DNA from 3 places in the Ottowia pentelensis genome. Region 2 is predicted to be linked to each of the others. Evidence: predicted binding sites of a transcription regulator. Region 2 holds the regulator's gene; each other region holds the start of a gene.
What was found. The regulator HrcA, encoded in region 2, represses chaperone genes, less so after heat shock. The targets are predictions, from matches to a motif close to TTAGCACTCNNNNNNNNNGAGTGCTAA.

Region 1: a site for HrcA is predicted at 4,042-4,068, ahead of groES (co-chaperone GroES). Genes of this name have one in related genera too.
Region 3: a site for HrcA is predicted at 4,454-4,480, ahead of rpoH (RNA polymerase sigma factor RpoH). Genes of this name have one in related genera too.

What each region holds. Positions count from the first base shown of each region.
Region 1 covers NZ_OZ224513.1:906,127-916,691, reverse strand. The annotation lists gene norR (nitric oxide reductase transcriptional regulator NorR) at 1-1,326, opposite strand, end outside; gene ACWHMB_RS04365 (nitric-oxide reductase large subunit) at 1,628-3,910, shown strand; gene groES (co-chaperone GroES) at 4,168-4,461, shown strand; gene groL (chaperonin GroEL) at 4,604-6,253, shown strand; gene ACWHMB_RS04350 (sensor histidine kinase) at 6,331-7,758, opposite strand; gene ACWHMB_RS04345 (response regulator) at 7,774-8,448, opposite strand; gene ACWHMB_RS04340 (ABC transporter substrate-binding protein) at 8,623-9,633, shown strand; gene ACWHMB_RS04335 (ABC transporter ATP-binding protein) at 9,636-10,439, shown strand; gene ACWHMB_RS04330 (ABC transporter permease) at 10,453-10,565, shown strand, end outside.
Region 2 covers NZ_OZ224513.1:1,689,192-1,699,756, reverse strand. The annotation lists gene ACWHMB_RS08255 (arsenate reductase ArsC) at 1-375, shown strand, start outside; gene arsD (arsenite efflux transporter metallochaperone ArsD) at 418-777, shown strand; gene arsA (arsenical pump-driving ATPase) at 791-2,557, shown strand; gene arsB (ACR3 family arsenite efflux transporter) at 2,554-3,633, shown strand; tRNA gene ACWHMB_RS08235 (tRNA-Ile) at 3,646-3,722, opposite strand; gene hrcA (heat-inducible transcriptional repressor HrcA) at 3,737-4,753, opposite strand; gene ACWHMB_RS08225 (NAD kinase) at 4,831-5,724, shown strand; gene recN (DNA repair protein RecN) at 5,729-7,447, shown strand; gene rapZ (RNase adapter RapZ) at 7,458-8,321, shown strand; gene mutY (A/G-specific adenine glycosylase) at 8,290-9,378, opposite strand; gene ACWHMB_RS08205 (dynamin family protein) at 9,375-10,565, opposite strand, start outside.
Region 3 covers NZ_OZ224513.1:3,139,001-3,149,565, reverse strand. The annotation lists gene ACWHMB_RS15175 (ABC transporter substrate-binding protein) at 1-867, shown strand, start outside; gene ACWHMB_RS15170 (hypothetical protein) at 869-2,335, shown strand; gene ACWHMB_RS15165 (Bug family tripartite tricarboxylate transporter substrate binding protein) at 2,354-3,346, opposite strand; gene rpoH (RNA polymerase sigma factor RpoH) at 3,477-4,421, opposite strand; gene ACWHMB_RS15155 (DNA cytosine methyltransferase) at 4,697-6,241, shown strand; gene ACWHMB_RS15150 (hypothetical protein) at 6,266-8,386, shown strand; gene ACWHMB_RS15145 (hypothetical protein) at 8,383-9,891, shown strand; gene ACWHMB_RS15140 (ATP-binding protein) at 9,888-10,565, shown strand, end outside.

The DNA of each region.
Region 1 (10,565 bases), 780 kb from region 2:
GTCCAGCAGCTCGGCGCCGAGGGTGACGATCTCGGTGCGGGTAGCGCCGCGGCTCACGGCCTTGAGCGCGGCGCGGCCGATCACCTGCTCCAGCTCGCGCACGTTGCCCGGCCAGGCATAGCGGCGCAGCGCCTGCTTGGCCTCGGGTGACAGGCGCAGGCTGCGCAGGCCCAGGCGCGCGCGGTTGACTTCGAGCAGGCGCCCGGCCAGCAGCAGCACGTCGCGGCCGCGCTCGCGCAGCGGCGGAATGGTGATGGGGTAGACCGACAGGCGGTGGTACAGGTCGGCGCGAAACGCCCCGCCCTGCACCTGCTCGCGCAGGCTGCGGTTGGTGGTGGCGATCACCCGCACGTCGACCGCGCGCGCCTTTGCCGCGCCCTGGCGCCGCACGGTGCCGCCTTGCAGCGTGCGCAGCAGCTGGGCCTGCACGGCCAGCGGCAGCGCGCCCACCTCCTCCAGCAGCAGGGTGCCGCCGTCGGCGGCCTCGAAGCGACCGGCGCGGTCTTCCACCGCGCCGGCAAAGGCGCCGCGCACGTGGCCGAACAGCTCGCTCTCGGCCAGCGCCTCGGGCAGCGCGGCGCAGTTGATGTGCACCAACGGCTGCGCGCGCCGGCGCGACAGCGCGTGCAGCCGATGCGCGAACAGCTCCTTGCCGACCCCGGTCTCGCCCAGCAGCAGCACCGGCAGCTCGGTGTCGGCGACGATGCCCAGCTCGTGCAGCAGTTGCTGCATGGGCGGGCTGTCGCCCAGCAGGCCGCGGTCTTCGTCCACCGGCGGCACGCCCGTCACCGGCACGCCCGCCGACTGGCTGGCCACGCGCAGCGCGCCCTCCAGCCGGCCCACCCGCACCACGGCCTCGATCAGCGGCAGCAGTTGCGCCAGCCGATGCTGGGCCGGCTCGTCGAAGGTGCCGACGTCCAGCGCATCCAGCGTCAGCACGCCCCAGGGCCGGCCCTCGACGGCCAGGGCGATGCCCATGCAGTCGTGCACGTGCAGCGGCTCGCCCGGCCGCTCGATGACCAGGCCGTCGTACGGGTCGGGCAGGCCGCTGTCGTGATGAAAGCGCGTGACCCCAGTGCGCCGCAGGATGGCCGCCAGGCGCGGGTGCTCCATCAGCGCAAAGCGGCGCCCCAGGGCGTCGGGCGTGAGGCCGTCCACCGCCTCGGGCCGCAGGCTGTCGCCGCCGGCATCCAGCGCCAGCAGGGCCACGGCGCCGCAGCGAAAGTGCGTGCGCAGCAACTCCGCCAGCCGCTGCTGGCGCACGGCGGCAGGCAGCTCGACCGCCAGGTCGGACAGCAGTTCGGCGTAGACGGTCGATACGGTCATATTTACCTCGATCAGGTTATTTTAACCGTTGATGGATCGGGTATTTTGAACCGTTGCTTTCCCGCTTTTTTGAACATGGATCAATTTTTCTCCGGTGCGGCGCAGGCATAAACAAAGGGTAAACCCTAGGCACCAAGCAAGACAGGAAATGACCCATGACAAAACCCGAGGCCCCTCCCATCGCGCGCCACGCGCCGCCGCGCGCCCGCATGCCCGACCTTGACCGCCAACCCGGCGTCCGCCCCTGGCGCGCCGGACCCCGCGCCTGACCCCGACAACCCTCTCGAAAGACCCGACCATCATGGGACGCTACAAGAAACACTGGTTCAGCCTGATCGGCCTTTGCATCGTGATGTTTTCACTGCTGGGCTATTTCGGCGCCGACATCTACCGCTCGGCGCCGCCCGTTCCCACCCAGGTGGTGACGGACAGCGGCAAGCCGCTGTTCACCGGCGAGGACATCCTCGACGGCCAGACCGCCTGGCAGTCGGTGGGCGGCATGCAGCTGGGCTCCATCTGGGGCCACGGCGCCTACCAGGCGCCCGACTGGACGGCCGACTGGCTGCACCGCGAGCTGACCGCGTGGCTCGACCTGGCCGCCAAGTCGCAGTTCGGCAAGCCCTATGCCGAGCTGGGCGCCGGCCCGCAGGGCGCGCTGCGCGCCGAGCTGAAGGCCGAATACCGCGGCGACGGCGTGGACGCGCAAAACCGGCTGGTGGTGAGCGAGCGCCGCGCCGAGGCCATGGCGCAGACGGCCGATTACTACCAGCGCCTGTTCTCGGCCGACCCCTCGCTGCAAAAAAGCCGCGAGCACTTCGCCATGAAGGAAGACACGCTGCCCTCCGCCCAGCGCCGCCAGCAGCTATCGCACTTCTTCTTCTGGACCGCCTGGGCCGCATCGGCCGAGCGCCCGGACAGCCACATCACCTACACCAACAATTGGCCGCACGAGCCGCTGATCGACAACGTGCCGAGCAGCGAGAACGTGGTGTGGTCGGTGGTCAGCCTGGTGGTGCTGCTGGCCGGCGTGGGCTTTCTGGTGTGGGGCTGGTCCTTTTTGGGCAAGCACGACGAGTCCGACCCCGTCGCCCCGGCGCGCGACCCCCTGACGCGCTTTGCACTCACGCCCTCGCAGCGCGCGCTGGGCAAGTACCTGTTCCTGGTGGTGGGCCTGTTCGTCTTCCAGGTGTTCATCGGCGGCTTCACCGCGCACTACACGGTGGAAGGCCAGCGTTTCTACGGCATCGACGTGTCGCAGTGGTTCCCCTACGCGCTCACGCGCACCTGGCACATCCAGGCGGCGCTGTTCTGGATCGCCACCGGCTTTCTGGCCGTCGGCCTGTTCCTGGCGCCCATCATCAACGGCGGCCAGGACCCCAAGTATCAGAAGCTGGGCGTGGATGTCCTGTTCTGGGCGCTGGTCGTCGTCTGCGTCGGCTCCTTCATCGGCAACTACCTGGCCATCGCGCACAAGCTGCCGGCCGAGTGGAGCTTCTGGCTGGGCCACCAGGGCTATGAGTTCGTCGACCTGGGCCGCCTGTGGCAAATCCTCAAGTGGGTCGGCATCCTGTTCTGGCTGGTGCTGATGCTGCGCGGCGTGACGCCCGCGCTGTTCAAGAAGTCCGGCGAGGACAAGAACCTGCTGGCGCTGCTCACGGCCTCGGTGGGCGCCATCGGCCTGTTCTACGGCGCCGGCCTGTTCTACGGCGAGCGCACCAACCTGTCGATCATGGAGTACTGGCGCTGGTGGGTGGTGCACCTGTGGGTCGAGGGCTTCTTCGAGGTGTTCGCCACCACGGCGCTGGCCTTCGTCTTCAGCAGCATGGGCCTGGTCTCGCGCTCCATGGCCACCTCGGCGAGTCTCGCCTCGGCGTCGCTGTTCATGCTGGGCGGCATCCCCGGCACCTTCCACCACCTGTACTTCGCCGGCACCACCACGCCCGTGATGGCCGTCGGCGCCGCCTTCAGCGCGCTCGAAGTGGTGCCGCTGATCGTGCTGGGCCACGAGGCCTGGTCGCAGTGGCGCCTGAAGAGCCGCGCGCCCTGGATGGAAAACCTCAAGTGGCCGCTGGTGGCGTTTGTCACCGTCGCGTTCTGGAACATGCTGGGCGCCGGCGTGTTCGGCTTCATGATCAACCCGCCGATCTCGCTGTATTACATCCAGGGCCTCAACACCACGCCGGTGCACGCCCATGCCGCGCTGTTTGGCGTCTACGGCTTCCTGGCGCTGGGCTTCACCCTGCTGGTGCTGCGCTACATCCGCCCGAACCTGGTGTTCAGCGAACGGCTGATGAAGACCGCCTTCTGTGGCCTGAACGGTGGCCTGGTGCTGATGATTGTCACCAGCCTGCTGCCCATCGGCCTGATCCAGTTCGGCGCCAGCGTGAGCGAGGGCCTGTGGTGGGCGCGCAGCGAGGAGTTCATGCAGCAGCCCCTGCTGCAAACCCTGCGCTGGGTGCGCACCTACGGCGACGTGGTGTTCATCGTCGGCGCCCTGGCTATGGCGGGGCAGGTGGTGCTGGGCGTGTTCCAGCGCGACGCGTTGGATGCGCCGCAGGGCCGGCTGCAGGGCGCGACGTCCTGACCCGCCTACCGTGGCGCGCCCAAACGGCGTGCCGCTGACCTCACCGGCCCGCCCGGCGCCCGGCCCCGATCTTCGAAGCCGTGGCGCCGGGCCTTTTTTTGCTCTTGAATCCGCGCCATTTGCCCTTATGATTAGCACTCGTTGGAGTTGAGTGCTAACAAACCGGCATCTTCCCCATCCGATCGTTGCGGCCTGCCGCGCACGCGCCGGGCCGAGCAAGCGAAATTTCCTTTCATACCATCCACTTAGGAGCATCCATGAAACTGCGTCCCCTCGCCGATCGCGTGATCGTCAAGCGCCTGGAGAACGAAACCAAGACCGCTTCGGGCATCGTCATTCCCGACAACGCCGCCGAAAAGCCCGACCAGGGCGAAGTGCTGGCCGTGGGCCCGGGCCGCATGGACGAAGACGGCGACCGCATCAAGATGGATGTGAAGGTCGGCGACCGCGTGCTGTTCGGCAAGTACAGCGGCCAGACCGTCAAGGTCGACGGCGACGAGCTGCTGGTGATGAAGGAAGACGACCTGTTCGCCGTCGTCGAAGCCAAGTGATTTGCGGGACAGACCAGACGTTCGCGCAGCGAGCGGCTGCTCTGTCCCCAACCGATCAGATTCTCATATTTTCATAGCTGCTCGCGCTTGATCCACCTGCGTTAGAGCCTTTATTCATTCATATTTTTTCGGAGCCAACAACATGGCAGCAAAAGACGTAGTTTTCGGCGGTGAAGCCCGCGCCCGCATGGTCGAAGGCGTGAACATCCTGGCCAATGCGGTCAAGACCACCCTGGGCCCCAAGGGCCGCAACGTGGTGCTGGAGCGCAGCTTCGGCGCCCCCACGGTGACCAAGGACGGCGTGTCGGTCGCCAAGGAAATCGAGCTGAAGGACAAGCTGCAGAACATGGGCGCGCAGATGGTCAAGGAAGTCGCTTCCAAGACCAGCGACAACGCCGGTGACGGCACCACCACCGCCACCGTGCTGGCCCAGGCCATCGTGCGCGAAGGCATGAAGTACGTGGCCGCCGGCATGAACCCGATGGACCTGAAGCGCGGCATCGACAAGGCCGTGGCGGCCCTGATCGAGCAGCTGAAGAAGGCCAGCAAGGCCACCACCACCAGCAAGGAAATCGCCCAGGTCGGCTCGATTTCGGCCAACAGCGACGAGTCGATCGGCAAGATCATCGCCGACGCCATGGACAAGGTCGGCAAGGAAGGCGTGATCACCGTCGAGGACGGCAAGAGCCTGGACAACGAGCTGGACGTGGTCGAAGGCATGCAGTTCGACCGCGGCTACCTGTCGCCCTACTTCATCAACAACCCCGAGAAGCAGGCCGCGCTGCTGGACAACCCCTACGTGCTGCTGTTCGACAAGAAGATCAGCAACATCCGTGACCTGCTGCCCACGCTGGAAGCCGTGGCCAAGGCCGGCCGTCCGCTGCTGATCGTGGCCGAAGAGGTCGAGGGCGAAGCCCTGGCCACGCTGGTGGTCAACACCATCCGCGGCATCCTGAAGGTGGTGGCCGTCAAGGCGCCGGGCTTCGGCGACCGCCGCAAGGCCATGCTGGAAGACATCGCCATCCTGACCGGTGGCAAGGTGATCGCCGAGGAAGTCGGCCTGTCGCTGGAGAAGGTGACCCTGGCCGACCTGGGCCAGGCCAAGACCATCGAAGTGGGCAAGGAAAACACCACCATCATCGACGGCGCCGGCAAGGCCGCCGACATCGAGGCGCGCGTCAAGCAGATCCGCGTGCAGATCGAGGAAGCCACCAGCGACTACGACCGTGAGAAGCTGCAAGAACGCGTGGCCAAGCTGGCCGGCGGCGTGGCCGTGATCAAGGTCGGTGCCGCCACCGAGGTCGAGATGAAGGAAAAGAAGGCCCGCGTCGAAGACGCCCTGCACGCCACCCGCGCTGCGGTGGAAGAAGGCATCGTCGCCGGTGGCGGCGTGGCCCTGCTGCGTGCCCGCCAGGCCGCCGGCACCATCAAGGGTGCCAACGCCGACCAGGACGCCGGCGTCAAGCTGGTGCTGAAAGCCATCGAATCGCCCCTGCGCGAGATCGTCTACAACGCCGGCGACGAAGCCAGCGTGGTGGTCAACAAGGTGCTGGATGGCAAGGGCAACTTCGGCTACAACGCCGCCAACGGCGAGTACGGCGACATGATCGAGATGGGCATCCTGGATCCCACCAAGGTCACGCGCACCGCGCTGCAGAACGCCGCCTCCGTGGCCGGCCTGATGCTGACCACCGAAGCCATGGTGGCCGAGGCGCCGAAGGACGACGCTCCCGCCGCCGGCGGCATGCCGGGCGGCATGGGTGGCATGGGCGGCATGGACGGGATGATGTAATCCCCCCGCGCTGCACCGCGTGCGCTGCCGGCTGAAGCCGGCGGCCGCCGGCCCCAGCCCCACAACCCCCGCCGGCCTCAGGCCCGCGGGGGTTTTTCTTGCGCCGCGAACAGCACGCGCACGCGCAGGCCATGCGCCTCACCGGGGTGGGCCTGCAGCGTCACGGTGGCGCCGCAGCCGCGCGCCACCTCGCGCACAATGGCCAGGCCCAGGCCGGTGCCTTCGCTGCCTTCGGCCAGCCGATAGAAGCGGTCGAACACGCGCTCCAGCGCCTCGGCCGGGATGCCGGGGCCGTTGTCGTCCACCGTCAGCGCCACCTGCGCGCCGGCGCGGTGCACGCCCACCGTCACGCGCCCGCCCTCGGGCGTGTAGCGCAGCGCGTTGTCCAGCAGGTTGGCGATCAGGGCGTCGAGCAGCGCCGGCTCGGCCAGCACCCAGGCGGTGCCGGCTTCGGGCGCGTCCAGCCCCAGGTCGATGCGGCGGCGGTCGGCCAGCGCGGCCAGCTGCTCGGTGCAGTGCAGCGCCGCCGCGCCCAGGTCCACCGGCACCAGCCGCGTCTGGGCGTCGGCGTGCTCGGCCTGCGCCAGCAGCAGCAGCTGGTTGGTGACGGCGACCAGCCGCCGGTTGCTGGCCTGCATCTCGCGCCAGATCTCGTCCATGTCGGCGCGGCGGTTGTCCCAGTCGGTGCGGTGCTCGCGCGCATAGCGCACGAACTCGATCTGCGAGGCCTGCAGCGCCAGCGGCGTGCGCAGCTGGTGCGCGGCGTCGGCAATGAAGCGCCGCTGCGCCTGGGCGTGCGCCTTGAGCTCGCGCACGAACTGGTTGATGGTCTCGCCCACCGGCCGCAGCTCGCTGTGCAGGCTGCGCGCGTCGACGGCGAAGTCCAGGTGCAGCGGGTCGCGCCGCGCCAGCTGGCGCCCCAGGCGCATCACGGGGCGCAGCTCCCAAGTCAGCGCCAGCGGCGTCAGCACCAGCGCCAGCGCCAGCGCCGCCAGCAGGTATTCCAGCGTCGGCCACCACAGCGTGCGCACCATGGCGTCGCGGCTGCCGGTGGTCTTGGCCACGGAAATGGTGATGGCGCGCGCGCCAGCCACGTCGTACATGGCGCGCTCGGTGATGACGGCGCGCACCGCCCGGCCCTCGATTTGCGCGTCGTACCACTGCGCGCGATCGGGCCCCTGCAGTTGGCGGCGCGCGGGCAGCGGAAAGCCGGGCATGCCGGCCAGCGGCCGGCCGTCGGCGGCCGTCACGCTCAGGAACACCTGGTCGTGCGCGGGCGAGGCAAACAGGGCCAACGCCGCCGGCGGCACGCTGGCCTCGACCGCGTCGCCGTCCCAGATCAGGCGGTCGGACAGCACCTTGGCCGAGGCCAGCAGGTCGTGGTCTTGCACGTAGTCGGCCACGGCCGCCGCGTTGCGCCAGCTGAAGTACGCGCTGACGGCCACGAACAGCGACAGCGGCAGCAGCAGCCAAGCCGCCAGGCGAAGGCGCAGGCTGGAGAACATGCCCATCGTCCGGGCTCAGACGCCCTCGCGCAGGCGCAGCAGATAGCCCACGCCGCGCAGGGTGATGATGGTGGCCTGGCTGGCGTCCAGCTTCTTGCGCAGGCGGTGCACGTACAGCTCCAGCGCGTCCACGCCGGCCTCGTCATCCAGGTCGAACAGGCCGTCCAGCAGGGTCTGCTTGGACACCGTGCTGCCCTGCTTGAGCATCAGCGTCTCCAGCAGCGCGCGCTCGCGCGGCGGCAGCGGCAGCGGCGCGCCGGCCAGGCTGAACTGGCGCGTCTGCAGGTCGTAGCCCAGGTCGCCGCACAACAGGGTGTTGGCGCGCCCCGGCACCTGGCGGCGCACCAGCGCCTTGATGCGCGCCACCAGCTCGCGCCCCTCGATCGGCTTGACCATGTAGTCGTCGGCGCCGATCTCCAGACACAGCACCTTCTGGTCCAGCGAGGCGCTGGCCGTCAGGATCAGTACCGGCACGCCGTCGCCGCGCTCGCGCAGGCGCCGCAGCACGCCCTTGCCCGACAGCTGCGGCAGGTTCAGGTCCAGCAGCACCACGTCGTAGCGCTGCTGGCGCAGCAGCTGGTCGGCCGCCTCGCCGTCGGCCACGCAGTCGACCACGAAGTCCTGCTCGCGCAGCAGCTGGGCCAGCCAGTGCGCCAGCGATGCGTTGTCCTCGATCAGCAGCAGCTTCATGACGGAGAAATTCTAGAGATTCGGCGGCGGCGCGGTACAGGCGTCCGGGGCAGCCCGGTCACCGCGAGATCAGGGAAAACCCCAGTCATTGCGCACCTGCGGCGAAAGCTGGATGAAGGAAGGCGGTTTCTACAGTGGGCGATGTCCTCACTTGAACCGACAGGAGACCATGTCATGAAAACCCCGCTTCTTCGCCTCAGCCTGATCGCCGCCGCCCTGGCCCTGGGCGGCACCCTGCCCGCGCAGGCGGCCGACGCCAACACCGTCACCATCATGGTGGGCGGCATCAACAAGATCATCTACCTGCCCGCCAAGCTGACCGAGGCGCTGGGCTACTTCAAGGACGAAGGTTTGAATGTCGAGCTGCAGTCGCAGCCCGCCGGCGTCGATGCCGAGAACCAGCTCATTGCCGGCGCCGTGCAGGGCGTGGTGGGCTTTTACGACCACACCATCGACCTGCAGGCCAAGGGCAAGGAGGTGGAGGCCATCGCCGTGTTCGGCAAGGTGCCGGGCGAGGTGGAAATGGTGTCGACCAAGGCCGCGCCCACCTTCAAGAGCATGGCCGATGCCAAGGGCAAGACGCTGGGCGTGACCGGCCTGGGCTCGTCCACCGACTTTCTGACGCGCTACCTGGCGCTGCGCCAGGGGGTGGAGTCCAAGGAGTATTCGCTGCTGCCGGTGGGCGCGGGCAACAGCTTCATCGCCGCCATCAAGCAGGACCGCATCCAGGCCGGCATGACCACCGAGCCCACGGTGTCGCAGCTGCTCAAGACGGGTGATGCCCAGGTGCTGGTGGACATGCGCACCGAAGAGGGCACCAAGGCGGCGCTGGGCGGCCTGTACCCGGCGCCCAGCCTGTACGTGTCCAACGCCTGGGCCGAATCGCACAAGGAGCAGGCCACCAAGCTGGCCCACGCCTTTGCCAAGACCATGCAGTACCTCCACACGCACAGCGCCGAGGAGATCGCCGACAAGATGCCGCGCGACTACTACGGCAACGACAAGGCCATGTACGTGGCCGCCATCAAGTCCTCGCTGCCCATGTTCACCACCGACGGCCGCATGCCCGAGGGCGGGCCGGAGACGGTGCTGAAGGTGCTGTCCACCTTCAAGCCTCAGGTCAAGGCCAAGAACATCGACCTGTCCAAGACCTACACCAACGCCTATCTGCCGGCCGCCAAGTGACCATGAGCCCCACCGAAGTGTCCGCCGGCGCCGCGCCGGCCATCGAGTTCGACGACGTGTCGCTGCGCTTCATCTCGGGCGACGGCACCGCCACCGTGACGCTGCGCAACTTCACGATGGCGGTGGCGCGCGGCGAGTTCGTCGCCATCGTCGGGCCCACGGGCTGCGGCAAGTCGACCACGCTGAACATGATCACCGGCCTGCTGCAGCCCACCGTGGGCGCGGTGCAGGTGATGGGCCAGCCAGTGAGCGGAATCGACCCACGCATCGGCTTCGTGTTTCAGGCCGACGCGGTCTTTCCGTGGCGCAACGTGATGGACAACGTGTCGGCCGGCCCGCTGTTTCGCGGCATGCCGCGCGCGCAGGCGCACGAGCTGGCGTCGCAGTGGATCAACCGCGTGGGCCTGCAGGGGTTCGACCAGCACTACCCGCACCAGCTGTCGGGCGGCATGCGCAAGCGCGTGGCGCTGGCGCAGACCTTCATCAACCGCCCCGAGATCCTGCTGATGGACGAGCCCTTCTCGGCGCTGGACATGCAGACGCGCACCCTGATGCAGGACGAGCTGCTCAAGCTGTGGGGCGGCACCGGCGGCTCGGTGGTCTTCGTCACGCACGACATCGAGGAGGCCATCGCCCTGGCCGACCGCGTGTTCGTGCTGTCGGCGCGCCCGGCCACCCTGAAGCGCGTCTACACCATCGACCTGCCGCGCCCGCGCGTGATGGCCGAGGTGCGCTACCACCCCAACTTCATCGAGCTGTCCAAGCGCATCTGGGCCGACCTGCGCGAAGAAGTCTCCATCCACTGACCGAGCATTCGTCATGTCTACCGCTGTCCTAGCCCATCCGACCGGCGCGGCCGCCGTGCCCGCCTCGCTCAGCGACGAAGCGCTGGCGCGCGAATCGCTGCGCGCCCAGGCCGCCCTGCGCCGCCG
Region 2 (10,565 bases):
AGCCACCCCAAGGGTGAAGTGCACCCATTGGCGCTCGCCACGCTCGAACGCTTGCACATGCCGACTACCAGCTACCGCAGCAAGAGCTGGGACGAGTTTGTCGCACCTGGCGCGCCGGAGTTCGATTTCATCTTCACGGTGTGCGACAACGCCGCTGGCGAGGTCTGCCCCGTCTGGCCGGGGCGCCCGATGTCAGCGCATTGGGGCGTGCCCGACCCTGCGGCCGTCGAAGGTACAGAGGAGCAGCAGCGCAAGGCGTTCACGGATGCGGCGCTGACACTGCGCCGGCGCATCGAGCTATTCCTGTCGCTGCCACTGCAACGCCTGGACGCCATGTCGCTGCAACGCGAGTTGCGAAACATCGGCCAAGAGTGAAGAGCGTCACTTCATCAACAACCAGATTTGAAAGGACATTCCATGCCAAACATCCAGATTTTTGACCCCGCCCTGTGCTGCAGCACGGGCGTATGCGGCGTTAACGTGAACCAAAGCCTGGTGAGCTTTGCCGCCAACGTGGATTGGGCCCGGCAAAACGGCGCCCAGGTCGAACGCTTCAACCTGGCCCAGCAACCCTTGGTGTTCGCCGACAACCCCACCGTGAAGGGTTTTCTGCAACGCTCGGGCCAAGAGGCGCTGCCCCTGGTTCTGGTCGATGGCGAGGTGGCCTTGGCCGGCCGCTACCCCAGCCGCAGCGAACTGGCCCGCTGGGCGGGCATCGAGGCGCCCACAGCCGCCCCAGCCCAAGGCGCCTGCTGCTCCGGCGGCCGTTGCTGCTGAACGAGGAGAGCACATGCACTTCCTGACCCAGCCGCCCCGCTTCCTTTTCTTCACCGGCAAAGGGGGCGTCGGCAAGACCTCCATCGCCTGCGCCACGGCCGTGCAACTGGCAACCCAGGGCAAGCGTGTGCTGCTCGTCAGCACCGACCCGGCCTCCAACGTGGGGCAGGTGTTCGGTGAGACGATCGGCAACCGCATCACGGCGATTTCTGCCATACCGAAGCTGTGGGCGCTGGAGATCGACCCGCAGGCGGCGGCGCAGGCCTACCGCGACCGCATCGCCGGGCCGGTGCGTGGCGTGCTGCCCGACGACGTGGTGCGCGGCATCGAGGAATCCCTGTCGGGCGCCTGCACCACGGAAATTGCCGCCTTCGACGAGTTCACGGCCTTGCTGACCGATGCGGCGCTGACGCAGGACTACGAACACATCATTTTCGACACGGCCCCCACCGGCCACACCATCCGCCTGCTGCAACTGCCGGGCGCATGGAGTGGCTTTCTGGAAGCAGGCAAAGGCGATGCGTCGTGCCTGGGGCCGCTGGCAGGCCTGGAAAAACAGCGCAGCCAGTACAAGGCTGCGGTAGAGGCGTTGGCCGACCCTCTGCGCACCCGGATGGTGTTGGTGGCCCGTGCGCAGCGCCCCACGCTGCGCGAGGCGGCGCGCACCCATGAAGAACTGGCCGCCATCGGCCTGTCGCAGCAATACCTGGTCATCAACGGCGTATTCCCTGCCGGCGAGGCCGCAAACGACGCTCTGGCCACAGCCATCTACCGAAGAGAGCAGGCCACACTGGCGGCCATTCCGCAGGTACTCCAAGCCTTGCCTCGGGATCAAATCGCGCTCAAGCCGTTCAACCTTGTGGGCCTTGATGCGCTACATCATCTGTTGATCGATACCGACATCACGCATAGCCCTGCCGCCATCGAGCTGCCCGACCAGATCAATGCGCCAGACTTGTCCGCCCTGGTCGATGAGATCGCCGCCGATGGACACGGGCTGGTCATGGTGATGGGCAAGGGCGGTGTGGGCAAAACCACGCTGGCTGCCGCCATCGCCGTAGAGTTGTCCAGCCGCGGCCTGCCCGTGCACCTGACCACATCCGACCCGGCCGCGCATCTGGCCGATACGCTGGAAGGTTCACTGCCCAATCTGGCGCTCAGTCGCATCGATCCCCAGGAAGCCACGGCGCGCTATCGCCAGCATGTGATGGACACCAAGGGTGCGCAGCTCGATGCCGAAGGCCGCGCGCTGCTGGAAGAAGACCTGCGCTCGCCCTGCACCGAGGAAATCGCGGTGTTCCAGGCGTTCTCCCGCGCCATCCGCGAAGGGGGCAGGAAGTTCGTGGTGATGGACACCGCGCCCACGGGCCACACCTTGCTGCTGCTCGACGCCACCGGCGCCTACCACCGCGACATCGCCCGGCAGATGGGCGAGACGGGCGTTCACTTCACGACGCCGATGATGCAGTTGCAAGACCCGAAGCAGACCAAGGTGCTTATCGTCACCCTGGCCGAAACCACGCCCGTGCTGGAAGCGGCGAACCTGCAAGACGACCTGCGCCGCGCGGGGATTGAACCCTGGGCCTGGGTCGTCAATAACAGTGTGGCGGCCGCGCACCCGCAGTCCCAGCTACTGCGCCAGCGCGCGCGCAACGAACTGCGCGAAATTGACGCCGTGGTCACGCTACATGCCCGGCGCCACGCCGTCGTGCCGCTGCTGACCGAGGAGCCGGTGGGGGTGGAGCGTCTGCGGGCTTTGGCGAACTGGAAAGCGTCATGAGCCAAGGCAGCCCGCCATCCATGAGCCTGTTCGAGCGCTACCTGAGCGTATGGGTGCTGCTGTGCATCGCCTGCGGCATTGCGTTGGGCCAGCTCGCGCCCGGCGTGTTTCAGGCCATCGGCCGCATGGAAATCGCCCAGGTCAACCTGCCCGTGGGCCTGCTGATCTGGGTGATGATCATCCCGATGCTGCTCAAGGTGGACTTCGGTGCCCTCGGCCAGGTCAGGCAGCACTGGCGCGGCATCGGCGTGACGTTGTTCGTCAACTGGGCCGTCAAGCCGTTCTCGATGGCCTTGCTGGCCTGGATCTTCATCCGCCAGGTCTTTGCGCCCTGGCTGCCGGCCGACCAGCTCGACAGCTACGTGGCCGGCCTGATCCTGCTGGCCGCCGCGCCCTGCACGGCCATGGTGTTCGTCTGGAGCCGGCTGACCGGGGGCGACCCGGCGTTCACGCTGTCGCAGGTGGCGCTGAACGACACCATCATGGTGTTCGCCTTCGCGCCTCTCGTCGGCCTGCTGCTCGGGCTGTCCGCGATCACGGTGCCGTGGGATACCTTGCTGGTGTCGGTGCTGTTGTACATCGTCATCCCGGTCATCCTCGCGCAGCTCTGGCGCCGCGCGCTGCTGCGCCGGGGTCAAGCGGTCTTCGATCGGGCGCTGGAGCGCATCGGGCCGCTGTCGATCGCGGCGCTGCTGCTGACACTGGTGCTGCTGTTCGCCTTTCAAGGCGAGGCCATCCTGCGCCAGCCGCTGGTCATCGCCATGCTGGCCGTGCCGATCCTGATCCAGGTGCTCTTCAACTCTGGCCTGGCCTACTGGCTCAACCGCAAGGCGGGCGAGCAGCACAACATTGCCTGCCCCTCGGCGCTGATCGGCGCCAGCAACTTCTTCGAGTTGGCCGTGGCGGCCGCCATCAGCCTGTTCGGCTTCCAGTCCGGCGCGGCGCTGGCCACCGTGGTCGGCGTGCTGATCGAGGTGCCGGTGATGCTGCTGGTGGTGCGGATCGTCAACCAGAGCAAAGGCTGGTACGAATGCGACCCGGATCTCGCCCGCAGACAAGCGGCACGTCACCCATGAGGCGCATCACCGTGGTAGGGCGTGTTGGACTTGAACCAACGACCAAGGGATTATGAGTCCCCTGCTCTGACCAACTGAGCTAACGCCCCGACCGGGGCCGATTCTAGGGGCTGCCCGGTTTGCCCTGGCTGAGCGCGTTGCTCACCAGGCGCGAGGTGATGTCCACGATCTGGATCATGCGGTCGTAGTGCATGCGCGTGGGGCCGATGACGCCCAGGGTACCGACCACCTGGCCATCGACCTCGTAGGGCGCGCTGACCACCGACAGCTCTTCCACCGGCACGGTCTGGCTTTCGCCGCCGATGAAGATGCGCACGCCCTCGGCCTGCATGGACACGTCCAGCAGCCGCATCAGCTGAGCCTTCTGCTCGAACAGGTCGAACGCGCGGCGCATCTGGCTCATGTCGCTGGAGAAGTCGCTCACGGCCAGCAGGTTGCGCTCGCCCGAGATGACCACCTCGCCCTGCCCCTGGCTGGCCGCCTCGGAGCCGACCTGCACCGCCGCCTGCATCAACGTGGCGATCTCGGCGCGCAGGCGGTCGACCTCCTGCGTCAGGCGCGCGCGCACCTGCTCGAAGGTCATGCCGGAGAAATTGGCGTTGAGGTAGTTGGAGGCCTGCGTCAGCTCCGACCCCGAATAGTCGGCCTCGGTGAACAGCACGCGGTTTTGCACGTCGCCATCGGGCGCCACCATGATGAGCAGCAGACGCCGCTCCGACAGGCGCAGGAACTCGATGTGGTGAAACACCGTGCTGCGCCGCGGCGCCATCACCACGCCGACGAACTGCGACAGGTTGGACAGCAACTGGGCCGCGCTGGCGATGACCTTTTGCGGCTGCTCGGCGGGCAGTTCGGGCGCCCTCAGCTGCGCGCGCTGCGCGGTCAACATGGTGTCGACAAACAGACGGTAGCCGCGCGCCGTGGGCACGCGCCCGGCCGAGGTGTGGGGCGAGGCGATCAGGCCCAGCTCCTCCAGGTCCGACATCACGTTGCGGATGGTGGCCGGCGACAAATCGAGCCCCGAGGCCCGCGACAGCGTGCGCGAACCCACGGGTTGGCCGTCGGCGATGTAGCGCTCGATCAGGGTCTTGAGCAGTCGCCGCGACCGGTCATCGAGCATGGAGCCGGGGGATTTCACCAGTTCAATCTGCACGAAAAAGAGGCCGTCATCGCGGCCCATTATGATGTAATTTCCTCATGGCCCTGAAGTTCACGCGCGTTGCCCTGGTGGGCAAATATCAGGACGCTTCCAGCGCGTCGGCGGCGCAGCCGGCGCGCGAGCTGATGACCGAGATCGGCACCTTTTTGCAGCAGCAGGGCTGCCAGGTCAGCCTCGAAGATCGCACCGCGGCCAGCACCGGCCTGACACAGTTCCAGACGCTCGACCTGGCGGGCATCGGCGCCCAGTGCGAGCTGTGCGTGGTGGTGGGCGGCGACGGCACCATGCTGGGCGTGGGGCGCGAGCTGGCGCGCCACGGCACGCCGCTGATCGGCATCAACCAGGGGCGCCTGGGCTTCATCACCGACATCCCGCTGGGCGACTACGCGCGGCTGCTGCCGGCCATGCTGGCGGGCGCCTTCGAGGACGATCCTCGCGCGCTGATGCAGGGCTGGGTCAAGCGCGAGGGCGCCTGCGTGTTCGAGGCCCTGGCCATGAACGACGTGGTGGTCAACCGCGGCGCGGCCTCGGGCATGGTCGAGCTGAGCGTCGAGGTGGACGGGCACTTCGTGGCCAACTACCGTGCCGACGGCATCATCATCGCCACGCCCACGGGTTCGACGGCCTACTCGCTGTCGGCCGGCGGGCCGCTGCTGCACCCGCTGCTGCCGGGCTTGGCGCTGGTGCCCATCTCGCCGCATGCGCTGTCCAACCGGCCCATCGTGCTGGCCGACCCTGGCGAGATCGCCATCGAGATCGTGGCCGCGCGCGACGCCAGCGCCAGCTTCGACATGCAGACCCTTACCTCGCTGCACCGCGGCGACCGCATCATCGTGCGCCGCAGCGAGCACCGCGCGCGCTTTTTGCACCCCCAGGGCTGGAGCTACTTCGACACCCTGCGCGAAAAGCTGCACTGGAACAAGGGCGGCTGAAGCCATGGCACTGCGTCACCTCAGCCTGCGCGACTTCGTCATCGTGCCCGTCCTCGAACTGGAGCTGCAGGCCGGCTTCTCGGTGCTGACGGGCGAGACCGGCGCCGGCAAATCCATCCTGATCGACGCGCTGCAGTTGGTGCTGGGTGGCCGCGGCGACGCGCTGTGGGTGCGCGAGGGCCAGGCGCGCTGCGAGATCAGCGCCGAGTTCGACGCCCCGCCCGCCTGCACGTCCTGGCTGCTGGCCAACGGCATGGACAGCGCCGACGGCGCCCTGCTGCTGCGCCGCAGCATCGACCGCGCCGGCCGCAGCCGCGCCTGGATCAACGGCTCGGCCGCCACGGTGGCGCAGCTGCGCGAGCTGAGCGAGCAATTGCTGGACATCCACGGCCAGCACGCCTGGCAAAGCCTGACACGCCCCACCGCCGTGCGCGCCCTGCTGGACGCCTACGCCGGCGTCGATGGCGCGCCGCTGCTGGCGGCCTGGCAGGCCTGGCAGCAGGCGCAGGCGGCGCTGGATGCGGCGCGCCGCGCGCAAGACAGCCTGGCCCAGGAGCGCGAGCGCCTGCTGTGGCAGATCAGTGAGCTGGACAAGCTGGCGCCGCGCGAGGGCGAATGGGACGAGTTGAGCCAGCAGCACGCGCGCCTGTCCAACGTCCAGAGCCTGATCGACGCCGCGCTGGCTGCCAGCCGCGCGCTGGAAAGCGACGAGGACGAGGGCGGCGCGCTGTCGGCCCTGGCGCAGGCCCAGGAGGCCCTGCAGGCCTCGGCCGCGATCGAGCCCGAGTTCGGCGCCCTGCTCGAACCCTTGCAAGCCGCCGAGGCCCAACTGCGCGACGCCGCGCGCAGCCTGCACGCCTATCTGCGGCACGCCAACCCCGACCCCGAGCAGTTGGCCGCGCTGGACGAGCGCATCGGCCAATGGCATGCGCTGGCGCGCCGTCATCGCCGCCCGCCCGCCGAGCTGCCCGGCCTGCTGGCCGGCTGGCGCGCCGAACTGGAGCGCCTGGAATCGGCCGGCGATCTGCAGCAGTTGCAAGCCCGGCTGGAGCAGGCCCGATCCGCCTACAACAGCTTGGCCGGCCAGATCAGCCGCGCCCGCGCGCAGGCCGCGCCGCGCCTCTCGGCTGCGGTCACGGCGGCCATGCAGGAGCTGGGCATGGCCGGCGGCGCCTTCGAGGTGCAGCTGGAGCGCCTGCCGACGCCGGCCGCGCACGGGCTGGAAAGCGCGCAATTCCTCGTCGCCGCGCACGCCGGCGTCACTGCGCGTGCCATCGACCGCGTAGCCTCGGGCGGCGAGCTGTCGCGCCTGTCGCTGGCCATCGCCGTCACCACCAGCACGCTGGGCCCGGCCGCCACGCTGATCTTCGACGAGGTCGACGCCGGCGTGGGCGGCGCCGTGGCCGCCACCGTGGGCCGCCTGCTGCAGCGCCTGGGGCGCGATCGCCAGGTGCTGTGCGTCACGCACCTGCCGCAGGTGGCCGCCTGCGCCGACCATCACCTGCGTGTCAGCAAGGCCACGGCCGGCGACGGCAGCCCGCAAAGCCAGGTCGCCCCCATCGCCGGTGCCGCGCGCACGCAGGAGCTGGCGCGCATGCTGGGTGGTGAGCAGATCACCCCCGCCACCCTGGCGCACGCGCAGGAGCTGCTGGAGCAGGCAAGGCCTGCGCCCGCCAGCGCCACCCATGCCCGCCCCGCGGGCCGCCGTGGCGTCCGTGTCTGAGCATGACCCCATGAGCACCGAACTGGTGGTCATCACCGGCATGTCCGGCTCGGGCAAGTCGGTGGCCCTGCACGCGCTCGAAGACGCGGGCTACTACTGCGTGGACAACCTGCCACCCGAGTTGCTCAAGCCCTTCGTCTCGATCGAGGACGGCCTGAAGGCCAGCAAGCTGGCCATCGCCATCGACGTGCGCAGCAGCCGCGCCCTGCCCCAGCTGCCGCTGCTGCTGCACAGCCTGCGCGACAGCGGCATCGACTTGCGCCTGATCTTTCTGGACGCCAGCGACGAGACGCTGGTGCGGCGCTTTTCCGAAACGCGCCGGCGCCACCCGCTGTCCAAACCGAGCGACGCCGATGCCCAGGCCGGGCTGATGCAGGCCATTGCGCGCGAGCGCGAGCTGCTGGCCGACCTGCGCGAGCGCTCGCACCTGATCGACACCAGCCAGCTGCGGCCGGCGCAACTGCTGGACTACGTCAAGACGCTCATTGCCGCGCCCTCGGCGCCGCTCACGCTGGTGTTCGAATCCTTCGGGTTCAAGAACGGCCTCACGCTCGACGCCGACTACGTGTTCGACGTGCGCATGCTGCCCAACCCCCACTACGACCCAGCCTTGCGCCCCCTGACCGGGCGCGACGCACCGGTGATCGCCTTTCTGGAGCAGCATGCCGAGGTGGCGCTGATGTTCGATCAGATCGCCCACTTTCTGCAGACCTGGCTGCCGGCCATGGAGCGCGACCACCGCAGCTACGTCACGGTGGCCATCGGCTGCACGGGCGGGCAGCACCGCTCGGTCTACTTCGTCGAGCGCCTGGCGGCGCATTTCAGCGACCGCTGGCTGGCCCTCAAGCGCCACCGCGAGCTGGACAAGCGCTGACCTCGGGTTGGGACAGAAACCGGCGCACCGGCGCCGGCAGGCCCAGTCGCGGCCAGTCCGACGCGGCAAACCAGGCACCAGCCTCGCCCAGCGTCGTGGCGCTTTTCACAACCCCGCTCATCACATGGATGTGCAATTCCCGGTGCGTCAGGATATGCGTGAACGGCGGGTGTTCGACCACCGACGCTTGCCCTGCCTGGGCCAAGCCATGCAAAGCCCGCGCGCGGGTATCGAATGCGGGCAGGCAGTGCAGGCCGGCCCAGATGCCGCGCGGCGGACGGCGCTGCAGCCAGACCCGCCCCTGATCGTCCACCGCATGCAGCAGCCACAGGGCCACCACCGGGCGCGGCGCGGCCTTGCGGGTCTTGACAGGGTAGCGCTGCGGATTGCCCTGCAGATGTGCCCGACACCCGCTGGCCAAGGGGCAGCGCCCGCATTGCGGCTGCCGCGGCAGGCACACCGTGGCGCCCAGGTCCATCAGGCCCTGGGTATACGCCGGCATGCTCGCCCGCAGCCGCGTGGTCGGCAGCACGGACTCGGCACGCTCCCACAGGGCCCGCACGGCAGCGGCCTGGGCCAGGTCGTCGTCGACGGCCCACACACGCGCCAGCACGCGCTTGACGTTGCCGTCCAGGATCGCGCTGCGCTCGCCGAAGCAGAAGGCCGCAATGGCTGCCGCCGTCGAGCGGCCGATGCCGGGCAAGGTCGCCAGCACGGTAGCCTGCGTCGGAAACTGCCCGCCGAAATCGGCCACCACCCGCTGCGCGCAGCGGCGCAGCTGGCGCGCACGGCTGTAGTAGCCCAGGCCGCTCCACAAGGCCAGCACTTCATCCTCGCTGGCTTGCGCCAGGGCGGCCACGTCGGCGAAGCGCTGCAGAAAGCGCGGGTAGTAGGCCAGCACCGTCGTCACCTGCGTCTGCTGCAGCATGATTTCCGACAGCCACACGCGGTAGGGGTCGCGCGTGCCCTGCCAGGGCAGATCGTGGCGGCCGTGCCGGCGCTGCCAGGCAATCACCCGCGCGGCAAAATCGCCGCGCTCGTCCGGGGCCGCTCTCACGCGAGGGCGGTTTCGACGGCCTGGCCGCTGCGAGCGGGCGCCGCCGAGCTCTGCAGCTCGCGCACCATGCGCCCCAGCCGAAGCTCGAGCGCCTGCAAGCTCTGCAGTTGCTGGTCGAGCTCGGCCAGCCGAGAGTCCAGATTGCTGGCCGCGTCTTGAATACGCTGGATGGTTTCGATGCGGCGGCTGAAGGCCCGGCGTCGCTCGCGCAGTTCCACATCCAGTTGCCCGGACGCGGCCTTGTTCCACAACTCGATCTCGCCCACGGCGGTTTCAAAAATGGCCCGCACGCGGGCGAACAGCGATCGGATCAGCTTGTCGGTGAACTCGGCGCGCACCAGATGCAGCAGGTTGCCGACACCGAGGTACTGCACGTGGCTTTGCTCCACCGCCGCAAGCTCGCTCTCGAGCCGGTGCAGATCGGGCGCGGGCGGCACCTGCAACGAGAAGCCATGCTCGGTGTTGAGCGTGCGAAAGGCGCTGCCCAGCATGGCGTCGATCTCGCCCACCTGCCCGGTCACGCGGCGCACCACGGCGCGCAGCCGATCGAAGCCCTCGGCATACACCTTGCGCACGCCCAGTTTGAGACCCGGTTCGCGCAGGGCCGCGCTCAGGCCCGCCAGCTCGCTCTTGATGCTGGCGCTGCTCAGCAGGGCAAACACCTCGCGCAGCAGCTTGACGTGAACCGAGCGCACGGCCAGCACGCCGGCGGCGCTGCGGTCGAAGGTTTGCTTCTCGTCCTCAACGCGCCGACGCATGTGGCGAATGACCGCGTGGTTCTTGCCGCGCAGGCCCTTGAGCTCCTGCACCTGCTCGACCCATTCGCGCCGCTGCACGCCGATCACGCGCAGGGCGTCGGCCTGCAGGCGCTCCAGGCCGCGGTGTACCGCCTGCTCCAGCGCCTGCTGGCGCTCGCCCAGCGCCATGCGCGCCAGCAGGGCTTCGAAGGCCGGCAGGCGGCTGTCCTGCAGCAGCGCGGCGTCGCCGCGCACCTTGGCCAGCAAACCCTTTTGCGCCGACAAGGCCACGACCTGGTCCGCATCGACGTGCAGCGTCTGCGCGGTCGACGTGCATTGCCGCGCGATCTCCGCCTCGATCTGCTGCGGCGTGCGTAGTCCGTCCCACAGCGCGTCGATCTTGTTGAGCACCACCAGTTGCGCGCCGATGCCGCTGCGCGCCGGCGCCAG
Region 3 (10,565 bases), 1.4 Mb from region 2:
GGCCCGGCCGCGGGCACCGGTGCCGCCATCGTCGCCGGCCTGCGCGCCGGCTTTGCCGAGGCCAACGCGCGCGGCGGCGTGCACGGCCGCCGCATCGAATTGCAGGTGCAGGACGCCCGTGCCGGCGTGCGCCAGGCACTGGCCGCCTGGCAGGCCGAGCCGGTGTTTGCGCTGGTGGGCGGCCTGTGGAACGAGGCCCAGGAGGGCGCCGATGCGCTGCTGGCGCAGGCCCACCTGTCGCATGTGGCCACGCTGGTGGTGCGCGAGCAGCCACCGCGCGTCGCCGACTGGTCGGCCGACCTGCTGGCGCCCGTGGCGCTGCAGCGCGCCGCGCTGGCGCAGGCGCTGGCCTCGTGCCGCTCTGGCACGCGCCTGGCGGTGACGCATGGCGACGGCGCCCCGGTATTCGCTGCACCCGCCGCAGACGCGCCGCGCTGGCTCGCGCCGCAGGCCGACTTGCAAGCGGCATCGCGCCATGGACCACCCGGTTGCATCGGCTATACCCTGGCCAGCGCGCCGGCGGTGCAGGCGGCGCTGCCCGCAGGCTGGACGCAGACCCTGGTGCTGCCCATGCCTGCTGCCGTGCTGGAGCCCGCCGCCGATGGGGGCGGCGCGGCCACGCCCTGGTACCGACTTGGGCTGGCCGCGGCGCGCCTGACGACCGAGCTGCTCAGCCGCGCCGGCCGTGTGCTGCACGAGCGTGCCTTGCTCGACGCACTGGATCGCATGCCCGAGCTGGAGCTGTCGCCCGGCCTGCTCGTGCACTACGGCCGCCAACGGCGCCACGGCTGGTCGCCGCTGCTGGTGCCGTTGGGTGTATCCATCGATGCCGCAGGCGCGGTGTCGGCTTCTCGCCAAGGAGGATGACATGACCACCCCCAAGCCCGCCATCCAGATCGCCTGCTGTGCCGCGCTGGTCCTTGCGGCCGCCAGTGCGGTGGCGCAAACGCCCAACCCGTCGTTCACCCTCATCGGCCACATCGAGCGCTTCACACTCACCACGCCGGGCGACCCGTTGAGCGCCGCGACGATGACGGTGCGCGGCATCCCGGTGACGCTGCCGCGCAGCCTGCTGCTCACCATGCCGGGCCAGTACCTGACGGCGCAGGACCTGTTCCGCGGCCCACAGGGCGGTGCGGTGCAGGGCGCCAGCGGCCTGGCGCTGGCCGACACGCCGGCGCCGCACGTGGCCTTCGAGGCCGAACTGCAGGGCAACATCGTCGGCGACCAATACATTGCCGGCGTGGCGCGCATCAACCAGGGCGCGCTGCACATCGGCAATGGCGTGATCCAGGCGATCGACGGTGCACGCGGCGAGCTGCGCGTGGGCGCGCCGGGCGCCGCTGCGGGCGCGCGCGTGCGCCTGAACGACCCCGACGGCATCTACGGCCAGGCCAATGGCGCCGGCGCCAAGGCGGCGCTGCCGCTGGACCAGCGCTTCCAGCTCGACCCGGACAATTCGCCCGTGCACGCGCGCACCGGCTTTCCGGTCTGCATCCCACGCGGGGCGGGCGACGCCCAATGCCCCGCCGGCAATCGCCCGGCCGCGCCGGCGGACAAGCGTTTCACCTGCGGCGCGGCGGCGGCCGAGCCCTTGGCGCCGGCCCTGGCGGGTTGCGATGCTCGGCTGCCCGCGCCCTTGCGCGTGGGCGACCACATCGCCTACGTCGGCATGTTGCAGGCGGACGGTGCGGGCGGCTTCGTCGTCGCCGCGCACGGGCTGGAGGCCGAGCTGGGCATCTACACCTCGCCCGGCGCCGAGCCGGTCTACGTGTACATCGAGGAGGCGCTGATGGGTACGGTCGGCGAGATCTTCCCCACGCTGCAACAGGAAGAAACCTCGCGCGTGCGCATCGTCGGCTTCAGCACCGACCCCTCGCGCCCGGTCGAGGTGCGGCTGATCGATTCGGGCCGCAACGACACGGGCACCTCGCTCACCGGCCCGGCCGGGCTGCAGCCCTCCAACGGGGCGCAGCTCGGGCGCTTTCGCAACACCTGGCCGGCCAAGGACAACGCCCGCGCCGTGCGCCGCGACATCCTGGCGCGCGTGATCGGCAGCCCGAACGCCAAGTTGGCCAACGGACTGACCTCGGGCCTGTATGTGGCGCCGATCGGCGAATACATCGGCCCCGAGGCCACGCGCTTCGGCGACTTGGGCCGGCAGCCGCCCATGCCGTTCGAGAATTTCTGCTTCCTGGCCAAGGGCGGGGGCACGTTCGACAGCGCGGCCGGCACGCAGAACATGATTCGGCTGGAGCCATTTCCCGAGTCGGGGCATGCCGACGCGCAGCCCGTGGGCGCCGGCCCCGCGCGCGCCTGCGACGCCCCCAGTTGAATCCGCAGGCCCGCCGGTTCACTGCACGCGGATGTTCTGCGCGCGAATGATGGCGCCCAGCGTTTGCGTGTCGGCCTTGATGCGGCTGGCCAGCCCCTCGGGCGCCGAGCCCACGGCCTGCCAGCCCTGCTGAAACAGCTGCGCGCGCATCTCGGGCGTGCGCACGATGGCGCCCAGCACTTCGGCCAGCTTGGCGACGTGGGCCGGCGGCATGCTGGCGGGGGCCACCACGGCGTTCCAGATCTCGAGGTTGAAGTTCTTCACCCCGGCGTCGGCCAGGCTGGGTAGTTCGGGCACCAGCGGGCTGCGTCCGGCGCTGGTCACGCCGATGCCGCGCAGCTTGCCGGCGGCGATCTGGGTCTGCGCCAGCGCCGGCGGCAGCATGGACAACTGCAGCTCGCCGCGCACCAGGCCGCTGAACACCTGTGAATAGCCAGGATAGGGCACGTGCACCGGGGCGATGCCGGTGCGCGCCTTCAGCAGCTCCATGCCCAGGTGGCCCACCGTGCCGACGCCGGGCGAGCCGTAGCTCCATGTGTTGCCGGCGGCGCGCGCCGCGTCCAGGAAGGCGCGCGCGTCGGCGCCCGGGGCGTTCACGGGCGCCACCAGCACCAGCGGCGCCACGCCGATCAGGCTGATGGGGGCGAAGTCGGTCGCCGGGTCGTAGCGCAGCGCGGGATTGAGCAGCTTGGCAATGGTCAGGTTGCCGTTGATCATCAGGCCAATGGTGTCGCCACCGCGCGCCTTGGCCACCGCGTTGGCGCCGATGTTGCCGCCGGCGCCCACCTTGTTCTCGACGATCACCGGCTGGCCCAGCGCCTTGGCCAGCGGCTCGGCCAGGGCGCGCGCCGTCAGGTCGGGCGAGGAGCCGGCCGGAAAGCCGACGATCAGGTGCAGCGGCCGGTCGGGCCAGGCGGTAGCCTGGGCGTGTGCGGCGGGCAGCATGGCCTGGCCGGCCAGCAGGGCGACGCCGGCCAGGGCGGTGCGGCGGCGGAGGTAGGAAGAGGTCATGGGGTCGATCAGGCAGAAACTATGAAATTTATAGCTGTTCGCGCTTGTTGCATGCCGGCCATAGGCCTATTTGATGCAAAAAACCCTGCCGCCATGATAGCGACAGGGCCGTGTGCGGGGGCGCGCCGGTTCAGGCGTACTCGGCCAGCGCGGTCTTCATTTTCTTCATCGCCGCCACCTCGATCTGGCGGATGCGCTCGGCGCTGACGCCGTACTCGGCCGCCAGCTCGTGCAGCGTCATGCCGCCCGAGCCGTCGTCGTTGACGTTCAGCCAGCGCTCGGTGACGATGCGGCGGCTGCGTTCGTCCAGGCTCTTGAGCGCACCGGCGATGCCGTCGGTGGCCAGGCGGTCGCGCTCGGCCGATTCGAGCATCGCCGTCGGCTCGTGCCGGTCGTCCGACAGCCAGGCGATGGGGCCGAAGGCGTGCTCGCCGTCGCCGTCGGCGGGCGTCGGGTCCAGCAGCACGTCGCCGCCGGACAGGCGCGTTTCCATCTCGCGCACTTCCTCGGGCTTGACGCTCAGCGCGTGCGCCACCACGTCGACCTGCGCGGCCGTGAGCGCGTCGCGGTGCGTGATGTCGTCGGTCGCATCCTCGACCTTGAAGCCCTGCTTCATCGAGCGCAGGTTGAAGAACAGCTTGCGCTGCGCCTTGGTGGTGGCCACCTTGACCAGGCGCCAGTTTTTCAGGATGTATTCGTGGATCTCGGCCTTGATCCAGTGCAGCGCGTAGCTGACCAGGCGCACACCCTGATTGGGGTCGAAGCGCTTGACGGCCTTCATCAGGCCCACGTTGCCCTCCTGGATCAGGTCGCCGTGCGGCAGGCCGTAGCCCAGGTACTGGCGCGACACCGACACCACCAGCCGCAGGTGCGACAACACCAGCCGGCCGGCGGCTTCCAGGTTGTCGTCCTCGCGCAGCTGGCGCGCGTAGCGCTGCTCCTCCTCAGGCGTGAGCAGGGGCAGGCGGTTGACGGCGGTAATGTAGGCGTCCAGATTGCCCAGAGGGGGCACCAACGCCCACGGGTTGGCCAGGGCGACAGCGGTTGCCGGTGCGCTCTTGTCCACAGATGTCATCCTTGAATATCCTTTCACCACGATCGGGTATTTTAGCACTCACTTGGACTGAGTGCCAAGGTGCGAGTTCCCCCCATCGTGTCCCGGCTGGCGGCAGCGGGCTCGGCGCGGCTGTCGATCGTCACTGAGTTCTGAACTTTTTTCATTGAGTTCTGAACTCAAGTTTTTTTGAATCAACGACTTAGCATGGCTTTCCGTACGGGGAGCCGCTCACCGCGCGATTTTTCCGAACTTAGCCCAAATCTTGGGGTTGATGTTATTTAATCCGGATTAAATTGAGCCGCGAGTATCTTCGCCATGTCGGAGGAAGATGGCCCCAGACTGGACTGCGCCACTCAGTGGAGGTGCGCGGACGGCAGCAGCTTCCGCAACCGCTCCTTCGTCTCGCAACCGATCACCGCCAGACAGACAAGGTAAGCTTCATCATTTTTGGCGGTCCAGCGGACTGCAAAGCTACTGAGAGCGCGATCGTGCTTCGATTTGTCGACCTATTTTCAGGCTGTGGCGGACTGTCGCTCGGCTTGGCCTCTGCCGGCCACCAAGGTCTCTTCTCTATCGAGAAGGATGCAATGGCGTTCGCGACGTTCAAGGCGAATCTGATTGACGAGCCGCGCAACGGCTTGCGGCGCTTCCAGTGGCCAGAGTGGCTTCCCAAGCAAGCTTGCGGGATTGACGAGCTTCTGGCCGCACACCGGACCGAGCTCGAGTCGCTCGCGGCGGAGGAGATTGACCTGATCGCAGGTGGCCCACCCTGCCAAGGCTTCAGCTTTGCGGGGCGGCGGCAGGCAGACGACCCTCGCAACCAGCTTTTCACCAAGTATCTGGAGGTCGTCACGATCGTCCGGCCGACGGCCGTCCTGCTTGAAAATGTGCCAGGAATGGCCGTCGCACATGGCAGCTCACCGGTATTCAACGGAAAGCTCGCGAGTGGCATCACGGGATCCTTCCTTGAACGGCTCGTCACCGAGCTTTCAACGCTTGGCTATGACGTCGAGGCCAGGATCGTCAACGCCACTGACTACGGCGTGCCCCAGAAGCGATCCCGACTCATCGTCGTCGGGCTCCTCAAGGAACGATTCCGGCAAGCAACCACCAGACCACTTGCTGCCCAGGTCTTCGAGCGCCTCCGCTCACATCGCGAGGCATTCCTGTCGAGCCTCGGACTGTCAGCCCCAGTGACCGCAATCGAGGCAATCGGGGACCTTTCGATCTTCGGCCGCAATGGGGCGATCTGGGACCTCAAGGAATGCAAGGATCCCGTGTCCCCGCGAGGATTCCTCGAGGTTGCCTACGACGGCCGTCGCTCGCGAAGCAGCTACCAGACTTTGATGCGGCGTGGCATGGGCCAAGAGCCCATGGATAGCATGCGCCTGGCACGGCACTCCGACGAAGTCCGGTCTCGATTTTCCGAGATCATCCGGACTTGCCGGCAAGGCGTCCGCATGAATGATCAGGACCGCGCTACGTTCAAGCTGAAGAAGCATCGTATCTACCCGATGTCCGCGGATGAGCCGGCACCAACGATCACGACGCTTCCAGACGACATCCTCCACTTCGGTGACCCCAGGATCCTTACGGTCCGCGAGTACGCCCGCCTGCAGTCGTTCCCGGACTGGTTCGCGTTCAAGGGAAAGTACACGACAGGTGGCGACCGGCGGACGAAGGAATGTCCCCGCTATACGCAAGTCGGCAACGCCGTGCCGCCGCTCCTCGGGCTCGCTTTGGGCAAGGCGCTCGAATTCGTGATCAAGAAGCACAAACTGGATCCAGAGGTGGATTTGGACCAGGAATCAGGAGTCGTCGAGGCGCAGGCGGCTTGATCAAGGCAAGGGAGAGGACGGGAGATGACCGAAGACGCAAGCAAAGCGAATGAGCCGGCATTCCCGGCAGGCCTCCGGGATTGGTCTGGCAATCAGGCCGGCGGGGTGAGACGACTCTTTGAGGCAGGGAGTGGCCGTCCCACCCGTGATGTCCTTCAAACTCATTTGTTGAGGCGCTTGCATGCCTGGACACAAGCAATTGCCAGCCGCCCAGACAAGACGCCAGGGATCGTCCTCCTGGTTGGCGGCCCTGGGAACGGAAAGACGGAAGCGATTGAGTCGACCATCGAATGGCTTGACCACGAGCTAGGATCCGGCGGCACACTGGTGGCGACGCTGCGCGAGCAGCTGCAACCCGGCGGCGCAAAGGCACTTCAGCGCGTGGCGCGAGCCAGCGTGCTGGCGCCAACGTCCACGCGCAAGCACAACATCAGCATCGTTCAAGATGCCTCGCTCGAGCCCAATTCGCACAGCTCAAGAGCGGCGTTGCTGGTGCAGGAACTTGCAGACGCATTGCACGGCGCGCCGGAAGGAGATATCTACCTTTCCTGCGTGAACAGAGGCGTGCTCGATGACGCAATGGTGCACGCCACCGATCAAGGGCCGGCGGATATCCAGGCGCTCCTCGCCGCCACGATCAGGGCAGTCGCGCAAGGCGCGGGCGCCGAGGCATGCTGGCCTCTACAGGCGTATCCCAGCGTCGCTGTCTGGCCGATGGACATCGAATCTCTGCTGGTGAAGACGCGCGACGGCGACCCCGCGCCAGCATTGACGATACTTGCCAAGGCACTCGATGCAGACTCGTGGCCAACGTATGGCCAATGTGAAGCGAAGAACCTTTGTCCGTTCTGCCGGAGCAGGCAAGTCCTGTCCACGGGAGACACAGCATCAAACTTTTTGACCGTGCTTCGGTGGCACGAGCTGGCCACAGCCAAGCGCTGGACATTTCGAGACTTCTTCACGCTCGTCTCGTTCTTGCTCTCGGGGCAAGCAGCCGAGGGCGCTGGAGCATCCAACCTCAGCCCTTGCCAGTGGGCAGCAAAGCTTGTTGACCTAGACCAGTCCCGGCAAGGGTCGAAGCCCGACTCCAAGCGTTCGACGGCCATCTACACCCTGGTTGCGCACCAGTACCAACACCAGCTGTTTGGCAGTTGGAACAAGCGATCTGCGCGGCGCCTCCACGAAGATATCAAGGAGGTTGGCCTGGTACACGACCATGTGGCAATGGGCCTCTACTACTTCCTCCGTGCTGGCGGAACGTCCAAACCTCCGTCAATGATCGAGGGCCTGCTCGAGGGCTTGTGCGATTCACTGGACCCAGCATTGGCCGACCCAGCAGACCAGGTTCAGATCAACGCTTCGGAACGAGTGAGGCTCCGAGACCTTGATGCCTACTTGAGCCAGTCCGTTCGCGCCGGCAGGGACGCACTTGTGAAGCATCGATGCATGTCGCCAGCCGAAGTGGAACTGCTTGGACGGCTCGCCGATCTCGATCGGGAACTGTCAACTCCCGCGCTGCGTCGGCGGCGGCCGGACGCTGCAACTCGTATACAACACGCGCTGAGAGATTTCGCCAGTCGCTTGGTGCGCCGCACCCTGGGCACGAGATCCGCGGTGACTCGCGACGCCATGCTCTTGAAACGATTCCGGGGGATTGCGGAGGACCGCGGAGCATCGCAAGGGGACGCGTTGCTGCGGGCAGCGCGAGATGTCCAACGGCTCTTGAACAACGGCGAGAAGTTTGAGGTGCCGCTCACTACGACTTTTGGCCAGCCTGCCGCTCCAGTAGCCCTCCGCGCGTCCCTGGTGACAAGCAAGCAATCGATCAGACCGCTGGACGATGACACGGAAGATCGACCTTGGTCATCAACACGCTACCTGAAGGTGGGAAAGGGCCAACGCGAACATGCGATTGCCCTCACGTTCGAGCTCTATCGCGCGATTGAGCTGATTTCGGCCGGCCTGTCGCGCGCATCCCTGCCTCGGGAAGTAAACGCGCTCATCGACGCAACCAAGGCGACGCTCTCAGGCCCGATCGTTCGCGACGAGGACAGCCTTGCGGACTCGATCATGGATCTTGGCGTGGCCGGACTCCAGATCGAGATGATGGGCAGTCGCTTCTTGACGATCGAGGGACGCGAATGACTACGTGGGACAGATTCCTGGAGTTTCCCTGGCAAACCGATCACCCCTGCCTCGACGAGTCCGACTTGGCTATTCATCCCGCGCCTGAGTACGCAAGCTCGGAGGTGCTGGTAGCCGCGCTCTATCGTCGCATAGGCATGTCGGACCTGAAGGAACGGGATGTTCCGATCTTGGGGCGCGAGCTGATGAGGCGCCTCGAGGCGCATAAGCGGCCGGAGGACGCAAGCCTCGGCGCTGAGGCGTGGTCTCGAGTTCTCCAGGGCGCGGTGCAAAGCCCAAAGTTGCCTAACCAGTCCCAGAAACGATTTCTCCAGTTGACTCCACTTGTTCCAGAGGCTGCTCGTGTTTCGGGAAGTGCGCGCCTGAGCGGCCAACCCTGGTCGCCAGGCAACCTCATCGAGCGAATGGTGATGATGGGGTCACCATCCCGTGCAGACGCGGATGCGCTTTGGCAGGAGTTGTTCGACGCGCTGAGCGTGAATAGCTCGGACGATGTGTGGGCCCGATGGCTGGAAGGCGAGCTAGTCGCGTGGAGGCCCGACGACGCCCAATGGGCCTTGGTGCCAATAAAGGATTCATCGTGGCCATCGTCGTTCCACAACGAGAAGCCACCTGAAAGCTACCCCGCCCGACAGTTTTGTCGCGACCTCGTGGCAGTACTGAGGGTCAAGGACCAAATGACCAGACGGCAATGGATCACGTTGCTTGAATCCGTGCTTCGGATTGGTGCCGCAGCACATGTCTTGTGGCTCTGCGAGGTCAACTGTCTTGGATGGACATACGTCCGGTCCGCCATGCGCGGCGGCGAAGCACCACCGACCATCTATCCAAAGCGGATCTCGTACTTCCGATACGGGACTGCTGCCCTGGACCGGGCAAAGGAAACCGTCGCCCGCTATCTTGATGCCCGGATGAACATCAATGCGGTCTTGTGGGGGTTGGAAAAAATTGGGTCGCCATTCGAAATACCCCTCTCAACGCAAGATGGCTGGGAAGCACTACGGGCAGCAGTCAATCAGCACAAGGCTGCGCTGATCGGATTGGATCTCGCGGAGAAGGTGAACGATCTTGGCGAGAGCGAGGCAAAGGTTTTGAATTGTTCAAAGGGCATTGGCATGAACATGCTCGAGTTCATCCGGCATGCCGCAGGCCAGAGACAGACTGCCCAGGAGGTGATGCGGGGCTACGATCAGGGTTATTGCATCAGAAAGCGATCCAATGACCCTCGTTCCCGATGGATCGTCGCCATGGGGCCGGTCGCAGTGATTGCCATGGCTCATTGCTGCTTGTTCGAGACAGGCGGCGCGCGATCGGTTCATCGCCTGTGTGAACACTTGGCTCGCTACGGGATCGTCATCGGAAGTGACGAGGTTGCCTCTAGCGACCTCGGGCACCAGCTCCGGCTGCTAAGCCTGGTGTTGGACAGTCCAGATGCAGAGAGCGGGATGCTGGTGCTGCCGCCATTTGACACGAGGGCCGCCGCCAGGCCTGGAGACCGCGCATGATCACGTTGGCTGAATACTTGGCGAATCAGGTACGAGCATTGGCGCACGAGCGTCTCGGCGCATCAGCTTCCTCCCAGGAGACCCGCGTGGTGTTTCGTGGGCCGCCGCTTGAAATCCTTGACCCAGTATTCGAGCTCTTGGTGCCCTCGGGATCGGGCGGTGACGATCTCGGCTTGCCAGTGCTTCTCCAGGTTCCAAAGTCGAAGCTGGTTGACCAGAATCCACCAGTAGGAGCCTCAGGCAGGTGCGACCACGGCCACTTGCTGACGGTCAGAAACACCCCGGCTGCCCCGAGCTTCTTGGCGCTCGTCCCGCCCGGCCAGCAGATGGATCTCTCCGTCTCGACGACAACCGAGGCCATCGGCGTCAGCGCATTGGCCAGCCGAGGCATGGCGACCTTCGAGGAGTGGTGGGGAGACTCCTTCGTGCAGAGAATAGTCACGGACGGCATAGGTAACCTCGGGGTTTCTTCGGATGCAGGTGGCGTGCGCATGCTCGTCGAGGCAGCAGCGAGAGCTGCCGACGAGCTGGATCAGGATCGCAGTTCCAGGGCCGGAGCATGGCGGGTTTTCGCCCGCTTGTTTGCCGCGAGCCGGCCATGGGGCAAGGAATCGGCAATAGTCCGGGTGTGCGCTGCATGCGGGGTTCCGCCTGTAGAAGGTCATGAAATACAA